Regions from separate parts of the Streptomyces sp. NPDC053079 genome, predicted to be linked through region 2. Evidence: riboswitches for the same ligand, from Rfam matches in the RefSeq annotation. Region 2 holds a riboswitch; the other holds the start of a gene.
What was found. A riboswitch is a leader RNA that binds a small molecule or an ion and turns the genes downstream of it on or off. The one in region 2 is predicted to bind glycine.
Positions count from the first base shown of each region.

Region 1 (4,613 bases), on a different contig from region 2:
CCCGAACGCCGCCTACCTCACCCCGCGCTTCCGGCTGTACCAGCAGGTCAGCCAGGTGGTCATGCGGCTGCTCGGCGAGCTGTCGCCGCTGGTGGAGCCCCTGAGCCTCGACGAGGCGTTCGTCGACCTCGAGGCGGGTGGCGTGGAGCCCACCTCGGCGGCGGTCCGGGCCGTGGGGGAGCGGCTGCGGGAGGACATCGCGGCGGCCACGGGGCTCACCGGCTCGGTCGGGCTCGCCGGCTCCAAGATGCTCGCCAAGATCGCCTCCGAGGAGGCCAAGCCCGACGGCCTGGTCGTCATCGAGCCCGGTACGGAGCTGGAGATACTCGGGCCCATGTCGGTCCGCGCCATTCCCGGGGTGGGTCCCGCCACTGCCGAAACGTTGCGCCGGGCCGGGATCACCACCGTGGCCGAGACGGCGGAGGCGGGCGAGGCCGAGCTGGTGCGGCTGCTCGGCAAGTCCCACGGCGCCGGCCTCCACGCGCTGGCCACCGGCCACGACGACCGGCCCGTCGTCGCCGAGCGGGACGCCAAGTCCGTCTCGGCGGAGGACACCTTCGCCGAGGACCTCACCGACCGCACCCGGGTCCAGCTGGAGCTCGCCCGCCTCGCCGACCGGTGCGTGCGGCGGCTGCGGGAGGCGGGCCGCTCCGGGCGCACGGTGGTCATCAAGGTGCGCAGCTACGACTTCTCGACGCTGACCCGCTCGGAGACGCTGCGCGGTCCCACCGACGACCCCGCGGTGGTGCGGGAGGCGGCGGCCCGGCTGCTCGACGGCGTGGACACCACCGCGGGCGTGCGGCTGCTGGGCGTCGGGGTGTCCGGGCTGGCCGACTACACGCAGGAGGACCTCTTCGCGCAGGCCGCGAGCCGCGCGGAGGAGGCCGCCGGGGCCGCCTTGCAGGACGGCCCCGAGCCCCAGCAGGCCCCGGAGGCCCCGGAGAGGCCCCACCAGTGGCTCCCGGGGCTGGACGTGCGGCACGCGGAGTACGGGAACGGCTGGGTGCAGGGCAGCGGCGTGGGGCGGGTCACCGTCCGCTTCGAGGAGCCCTGGTCCGGGCCCGGGCGGGTACGCACCTTCCGCGTCGACGACCCCGCGCTCGAACCGTCCGAGCCGCTGCCGCTCGTCCGCGCCCCGCAGGATCAGGTGCCGGAGGTCTCGGAGGTGCCCGGGGTGCCGGAGGTGCCGGGCAGTTCGAGCCCGTAGTGGTGGTACAGCTGCAGCTCCTGCTCGGGCGAGAGGTGCCGGCCCACTCCGAAGCCCGGTGCCTCCCTGATCAGGGCGCGGTCGTAGGGGATGCGCAGGACGTCGCCCTCGACACGGCTCGGCTCCAGCGGTACGAACGCGTCCCTGCCGAACAGTCCGGTGCGTACCGCCGCCCACTCCGGTTGCCCGGTCGCGTCGTCGAGGTAGACCTCGTCCACCGTGCCGATCTTCACGCCGTCGCGGTCGAAGGCCTTCCGGCCGATCAGACTGCGGGGGTCGATGTCGGTCTGCACGGTTCCTCCCTTGATCGCGCCTGCCTGCGCCGGCCCCCGGACACCCGCTCGCGGGCCCCCCGGACGCCCCGCAGAGCACTTCGGAGCCCTTCGGTAACCACGAAAAGCCACAAAGCGGGAACCGGCCACTCGGGAGATCCGCCCGGAAAGCCGCGCTGGTAGGCTGGCGATTGGCCGCAGACCCCGTGCGGGAGAGTCCTCCGTCGAAACCCAGCCGATGCGTTGGGAGACGAGTGGGGGCGCCGAAGGAGCAAATCCTCCCCGGAATCTCTCAGGCACACGTACCGCACAGGCGAGGTCACTCTGGAAAGCAGGGCGGGCCCCGGTCAGGCACGACGCCGAGCCCTTCCTCACCGACGGTGAAAGCCGGGCCGCAGCATGGCCCGGTGAAGCTCTCAGGTTGAGATGACAGAGGGGGAGGCCGTCCGGGTACCCGCGCCGTGGTACCCCTCGCAGGTCGTGTATGACCAGGAGGCCTCCGCAGATGACAGCCCACCGCAGCTCCCTTTCCGACCTGGAACGCGGCACTCCCTTCGAGGCCCGCCACATCGGCCCCGACGCGGGTGCCCAGGCCAAGATGCTCGCCCAGGTCGGCTTCGGCTCGCTCGACGAACTCACCGAGGCCGCCGTGCCCGAGGTGATCAAGAGCGCCGAGGCGCTCCGGCTGCCCGGCGCCCGCACCGAGGCCGAGGTCCTCGCCGAACTGCGCACCCTCGCGGACCGCAACCAGGTGCTCGCCCCCATGATCGGCCTCGGCTACCACGGCACGTTCACGCCGCCGGTGATCCTGCGCAACGTCATGGAGAACCCCGCCTGGTACACGGCGTACACGCCCTACCAGCCCGAGATCTCCCAGGGCCGCCTCGAGGCGCTCCTGAACTTCCAGACCGTCGTCGCCGACCTGACCGGCCTGCCCACCTCCGGCGCCTCCCTCCTCGACGAGGGCACCGCCGCCGCCGAGGCGATGTCGCTGGCCCGCCGCGTCGGCAAGGTCAAGAACGGCGTCTTCCTGGTCGACGCCGACGCCCTGCCGCAGACCATCGCCGTCATACAGACGCGCGCCGAGCCCACCGGCGTCGAGGTCGTCGTCGCCGACCTCGCGGCCGGCATCCCCGACGAGCTCGCCGAGCGCGGCGTCTTCGGCGTCCTGCTGCAGTACCCCGGTGCCTCCGGCGCCGTACGCGACCTGCGCCCCGTCATCGAGCAGGCCCACGGCCTCGGCGCGATCGTCACCGTCGCCGCCGACCTGCTGGCCCTGACGCTGCTCACCCCGCCCGGCGAGCTCGGCGCCGACATCGCGATCGGCACCAGCCAGCGCTTCGGCGTCCCCATGGGCTTCGGCGGTCCGCACGCCGGCTACATGGCCGTGCGCGAGCAGTTCGCCCGCAGCCTCCCCGGCCGCCTCGTCGGCGTCTCCGTCGACGCCGACGGCAACAAGGCCTACCGCCTGGCCCTGCAGACCCGCGAGCAGCACATCCGCCGCGAGAAGGCCACGAGCAACATCTGCACCGCCCAGGTGCTGCTCGCCGTCATGGCCGGCATGTACGCGGTCTACCACGGCCCCGAGGGCCTCGCCGCCATCGCCCGCCGCACCCACCGCTACGCCACCGTCCTCGCCGAGGGCCTGCGCGCCGGCGGGGTCGAGGTCGTGCACGGCTCCTACTTCGACACCCTCACCGCACGCGTCCCCGGCCGGGCCGCCGAGGTCGTCGCCGCGGCCCGCGAGCTCGGCGTCAACCTGCGGCTGACCGACGCCGACCACGTCGGCATCGCCTGCGACGAGACCACCACCCGCGCCCAGCTGGCGTCCGTGTGGGCCGCCTTCGGTGTGGAGGGCGACGTCGAGGCGATCGACGCCGCGGTGGCGGACACGCTCCCCGAGGGCCTGCTGCGCACCGACGAGTACCTCGCGCACCCGGTCTTCCACCAGCACCGCTCCGAGACCGCGATGCTGCGCTACCTGCGCCGCCTCGCCGACCGGGACTACGCCCTGGACCGCGGCATGATCCCGCTCGGCTCCTGCACCATGAAGCTCAACGCCACCACCGAGATGGAGCCGGTGACCTGGCCCGAGTTCGGTGCGCTGCACCCCTTCGCGCCGGTCGAGCAGGCCGGGGGCTACCTCACGCTCATCACCGAGCTGGAGGAGAGGCTCGCCGAGGTCACCGGCTACGCCAAGGTCTCCATCCAGCCCAACGCCGGCTCGCAGGGCGAGCTCGCGGGCCTGCTGGCCGTCCGCGCCTACCACCGCGCCAACGGCGACGAGCAGCGCACCGTCTGCCTCATCCCGTCCTCCGCCCACGGCACCAACGCCGCGAGCGCCGTGATGGCCGGCATGAAGGTCGTCGTCGTCAAGACCGCCGACGACGGCGAGGTCGACGCCGAGGACCTGCGCGCCAAGATCGAGAAGCACCGTGACGAGCTCTCCGTGCTGATGATCACCTACCCGTCCACGCACGGCGTCTTCGAGGAGCACGTCGCCGACATCTGCGCGGCCGTGCACGAGGCCGGCGGCCAGGTCTACGTCGACGGCGCCAACCTCAACGCCCTGGTGGGCGTGGCCAAGCCGGGCGAGTTCGGCGGCGACGTCTCGCACCTGAACCTGCACAAGACCTTCTGCATCCCGCACGGCGGCGGCGGCCCCGGCGTCGGCCCGGTGGCCGTCCGCGCCCACCTCGCCCCGTACCTGCCCAACCACCCGCTGCAGCCCACCGCGGGCCCGGAGACGGGCGTCGGTCCGATCTCGGCCGCCCCCTGGGGCTCCGCCGGCATCCTGCCGATCTCCTGGGCGTACGTCCGGCTCATGGGCGGCGAGGGCCTCAAGCGCGCCACCCAGGTCGCCGTCCTCGGCGCCAACTACATCGCCAAGCGCCTCGAGCCGCACTACCCCGTGCTCTACACCGGCCCCAACGGGCTGGTCGCGCACGAGTGCATCGTGGACCTGCGGCCGCTGACCAAGGCGACCGGGGTGAGCGTCGACGACGTCGCCAAGCGGCTCATCGACTACGGCTTCCACGCGCCGACCATGTCCTTCCCGGTGGCCGGAACGCTGATGATCGAGCCGACGGAGAGTGAGGACCTCGCCGAGCTGGATCGTTTCTGTGAGGCGATGA
Region 1 covers NZ_JBITZJ010000010.1:9,152-13,764, forward strand. Annotated here, with positions in the region: gene ACIGXW_RS31840 (DNA polymerase IV) at 1-1,207, shown strand, start outside; gene ACIGXW_RS31845 (PRC-barrel domain-containing protein) at 1,144-1,500, opposite strand; glycine riboswitch at 1,679-1,797, shown strand; gene gcvP (aminomethyl-transferring glycine dehydrogenase) at 1,985-4,613, shown strand, end outside.
Region 1: linked by a shared signal. The riboswitch ahead of gcvP (aminomethyl-transferring glycine dehydrogenase) and the one ahead of gcvT (glycine cleavage system aminomethyltransferase GcvT) in region 2 are both predicted to bind glycine.

Region 2 (4,613 bases):
CGGTCGTAGAACGGACGCACCCGCGCACGCATCCAGTCACCCACGGGGTCGTGCGCCACGTCCAGGAAGACCAGCTGCACGGGCCAGGGAACAGCCACCTCGCCCAGGGCCCGGCCGAGGGCCTCCATGGCGGCGGACCGGCTCGCGGGGTCGGGCAGGTCCAGCTCCACGCCGACGAACAGCGCCGGGTCGGCGCCCTCCACGCTGGCCAGGGTGCGGCGCGCGGTCCGCACGACCTCGGCGGCCGCGAACTGCAGGCCCGCGGCGGCCAGGAAGGCGGTCGGCTCGTCCTGCCAGTCCGGCTCGAACAGGCACACCCGGCCGCCGGTGGCCTCGCCGTCCAGGGCCGTGCGGCCGGCCCGGCACAGCGCGGCGACGGCGGGCGGCGGCAGGGGCGCGCCGACCGCGCCGTCCGGGTTGACCACGATGCCGACCTGCGGGGGCAGGCCCCGGGCGAATTCCACGGCCGGGGCCACGGCGAACGCCATCAGCTCGCCCGCGACCTTCCGGAACTGCTCCTCGGAGCTGAAGACCGGTACGTACGCGGCGCCGTCCAGCTCCAGGGCGGGCAGGTCGAGGTCCCGGCTGTCGGTCCCGCCGCCGTTGGGCAGCGGGATCCACACGCTGCTGCGGCCGAGGACCTCCACGATGCGGGCGCCGGCGTCCGGCACGCCCAGGGAGGCGGCGAGCACCTCTTCGAGTTCGTTGGCAGGCCATGACCCGGCCCCGCCACTGTGCTCCGGGCCCCACCCGTACTGCTCGGACACGTTCACCTGTCCCAACCACCGTCTCGTCACCACCGCACCCGCACCTTAACGGCTGCGCTCGCGCGGCGGCCGGGGGGTGTCCCGTATCGCGGCCGCGGCGGGGCGGGCATCCGGCCGAAACCCGACCCCCGGCGGCTAGCCGAAGGCGATCGTCTCGAGGGCGTCGGCGGCGGGGCGGTCGAGGAGGGTGGTGGAGGCCGTGCCGGGCGGGACGCGGCCCGCGGCGGCGGTGGTCAGCAGGCCCGTCATCGCGCGGCGGTGGCGGCCGAAGGCCCGGCGGGAGACGCGGCGGCCGCGGGCCGCCTGGCCGGCGAGCGCGGTGTGCGGCTCCACGGCGAGCAGCAGCACATGGACCGCGCCGCCGCGCCGGCGCGCGTCGCGGGCGAGCCAGCGGCGCACCCAGCCGCGCTCCCCGCAGTCGTGCACCACCACGCTCGCGCCCGAGCGCAGGGCGCGGCGCAGCGCGGCGTAGTGGGCCAGGCGCACCAGGGGGCGGTAGGCCGCGTACGGCAGCCGGTCCGGCGTGCGGCGCTCGAAGCGGTCGCGGGCGTCCTGGGAGTCCACGCGGTGGACGGGCGTGCCCCGGCCGTCCACGGCGGCCACCGTGCGCCGTATCAGCGTGGACTTTCCGCTGCCGGGCAGCCCGGAGACGACGAGCAGATCGCCGAGCGGATAGCGCAGCTCGGTGCGGCCGCGGCCGCGCAGATCGCGCACTCCCGTGGGCGGCTCCGCCGACGGCGGCGGCTCCGCCGCGGCGTCCGGCACCTCCCCCTGGACGTCCGTACGCACCGTGATCGCCTTCCCTCCCCGTCCGTTGGCTGCCCCCTACCCACGGAATGTAAAGAAAAGGTAATCCAATTCATGGGGCCGTGGGCAGTCCCTCGCACGCTCGTACGTGCAATGATGTGCGCGCCAACGGCATGTCTATCAACTGCATACCGGCCGCTCGAATCCGCGCGGGAGAGTCCTGGTGCCCCTGGCACCGGGCGCCGAAGGAGCAAGTTCCTCCCTTGAATCTCTCAGGCCCCGTACCGCGCGGGTGAGGCAGATCTGAAAAGCGGGCCCCCGTTCCTCGCGGCGGCGGCCCCACCCAAGGTGCAAGCCGAGCCGTCCTTTCGGGGCTCTCGGTGAACCTCTCAGGTTCCGATGACAGATGGGGAGGCCGACCTCCGACTCGTGTCCGGGAGCCTGACCATGACCGATGCCCCCCGCCATACCGCCCTCGACGCGCTGCACCGCAGCCTCGGCGCCACCATGACCGACTTCGCGGGCTGGGACATGCCCCTGCGTTACGGGAGCGAGCGCGACGAGCACCTCGCCGTGCGCACCCGCGCCGGTCTCTTCGACCTCTCCCACATGGGCGAGATCACCCTTACGGGCCCCCAGGCCGGGCAGGCCCTCGATCACGCCCTGGTGGGCAACCTCTCCGCGCTGGCCGTCGGCCGCGCCCGCTACACCATGATCTGCGACGCGCAGGGCGGCATTCTGGACGACCTGATCGTCTACCGCCTGGCGGAGGAGGGAGGCCACCCGAAATATCTGGTCGTCGCCAACGCCTCCAACGCCCAGGTCGTGCTGGACGCGCTGACCGAGCGGGCGGCCGGCTTCGAGACCGAGGTCCGCGACGACCGCGACGCCTACGCGCTGATCGCCGTCCAGGGCCCGGCCTCCCCCGGCATCCTGAAGTCCGTCACCGACGCGGACCTGGACGGCCTGAAGTACTACGCGGGCCTGCCGGGCACCGTCGCGGGCGTGCCCGCGCTGATCGCCCGTACCGGTTACACCGGCGAGGACGGCTTCGAGCTGTTCGTCGCCCCGGCCGACGCCGAGAAGCTGTGGCAGGCCCTGACCGAGGCGGGCGCGGACGCGGGTCTGGTGCCCTGCGGCCTGTCCTGCCGCGACACGCTGCGCCTGGAGGCGGGCATGCCGCTGTACGGGCACGAGCTGACCACCGCCACGACGCCGTTCGACGCGGGGCTGGGCCGGGTCGTGAAGTTCGACAAGGCGGGTGACTTCGTGGGCCGCGAGGCGCTGCTGGCCGCCGCCGAGCGCGCCGAGAGCGCGCCGCCGCGCAAGCTGGTCGGCCTCGTCGCCACCGGTCGCCGGGTGCCGCGCGCCGGCTTCTCCGTCGTGGCCGGCGGCGAGGTCGTGGGCGAGGTCACCTCGGGCGCCCCCTCGCCGACCCTCGGCAAGCCGATCGCGATCGCCTACGTCGACGCGGCGCACGCCGCTCCCGGCACGGATGGGGTATCGGTGGACATTCGCGGCACGCATGAGCCGTACGAGGTCGTCGCCCTGCCGTTCTACAAGCGGGAACGCTGAGCCCCCCTCATCCCACCTGGCAAGACCCTTTGCACGACCACTCACGCGCGTACAGGAGAATCTAGTCATGAGCAACCCCCAGCAGCTCCGCTACAGCAAGGAGCACGAGTGGCTCTCGGCCGTCGAGAACGGCGTGGCGACGGTCGGCATCACGGAGTTCGCGGCCAACGCGCTCGGCGATGTCGTCTACGCCCAGCTGCCGGCCGTCGGTGACACGGTCACCGCGGGCGAGACCTGCGGCGAGCTGGAGTCGACCAAGTCGGTCAGTGACCTCTACGCCCCCGTCACGGGCGAGGTCGTCGAGGCCAACCAGGACGTCGTGGACGACCCCTCGCTGGTGAACACCGCCCCGTTCGAGGGCGGCTGGCTGTTCAAGGTGAAGATCACGGACGAGCCGGCGGACCTGATGTCCGCCGACGAGTACACCGCCTTCGCCGGCTGACCCCGCCTCTCCCCCGCCCAGGAAGAACTCATGTCGCTTCTGAACAGCTCCCTCCATGAGCTCGACCCCGACGTCGCCGCCGCTGTCGACGCCGAACTCCACCGCCAGCAGTCCACCCTCGAGATGATCGCCTCGGAGAACTTCGCTCCGGTCGCGGTCATGGAGGCCCAGGGCTCGGTCCTCACTAACAAGTACGCCGAGGGCTACCCGGGCCGCCGCTACTACGGCGGCTGTGAGCACGTCGACGTCGTCGAGCAGATCGCGATCGACCGCATCAAGGCGCTCTTCGGCGCCGAGCACGCCAACGTGCAGCCGCACTCCGGCGCGCAGGCCAACGCCGCCGCGATGTTCGCCCTGCTCAACCCCGGCGACACCATCCTGGGTCTGAACCTCGCCCACGGCGGGCACCTGACCCACGGCATGAAGATCAACTTCTCCGGCAAGCTCTACAACGTGGTCGCGTACCACGTCGACGAGGCGACCAACCTGGTCGACATGGACGAGGTCGAGCGCCTCGCCAAGGAGCACCGCCCGAAGCTGATCGTCGCCGGCTGGTCCGCCTACCCGCGCCAGCTGGACTTCGCGGCCTTCCGCCGGATCGCGGACGAGGTCGGCGCGTACCTGATGGTCGACATGGCCCACTTCGCGGGCCTGGTCGCCGCCGGGCTGCACCCCTCCCCGGTGCCGCACGCGCACGTCGTGACCACCACCACGCACAAGACCCTGGGCGGTCCGCGCGGCGGTGTGATCCTGTCCACGGCCGAGCTCGCCAAGAAGATCAACTCCGCGGTCTTCCCCGGCCAGCAGGGCGGTCCGCTGGAGCACGTGATCGCGGCGAAGGCCGTCTCCTTCAAGGTCGCGGCCAGCGAGGAGTTCAAGGACCGCCAGGTCCGCACGCTCGAGGGCGCCAAGATCCTCGCCGAGCGCCTGATGCAGGCCGACGTCGCCGAGGTGGGCGTCTCGGTCCTGTCCGGCGGCACGGACGTGCACCTGGTCCTGGTGGACCTGCGCAACTCCGAGCTGGACGGCCAGCAGGCCGAGGACCGCCTCCACGAGGTCGGCATCACGGTCAACCGCAACGC
Region 2 covers NZ_JBITZJ010000002.1:977,230-981,842, reverse strand. Annotated here, with positions in the region: gene ACIGXW_RS11725 (enhanced serine sensitivity protein SseB) at 1-773, opposite strand, end outside; gene ACIGXW_RS11720 (AAA family ATPase) at 903-1,562, opposite strand; glycine riboswitch at 1,715-1,811, shown strand; gene gcvT (glycine cleavage system aminomethyltransferase GcvT) at 1,962-3,089, shown strand; gene gcvH (glycine cleavage system protein GcvH) at 3,157-3,531, shown strand; gene glyA (serine hydroxymethyltransferase) at 3,562-4,613, shown strand, end outside.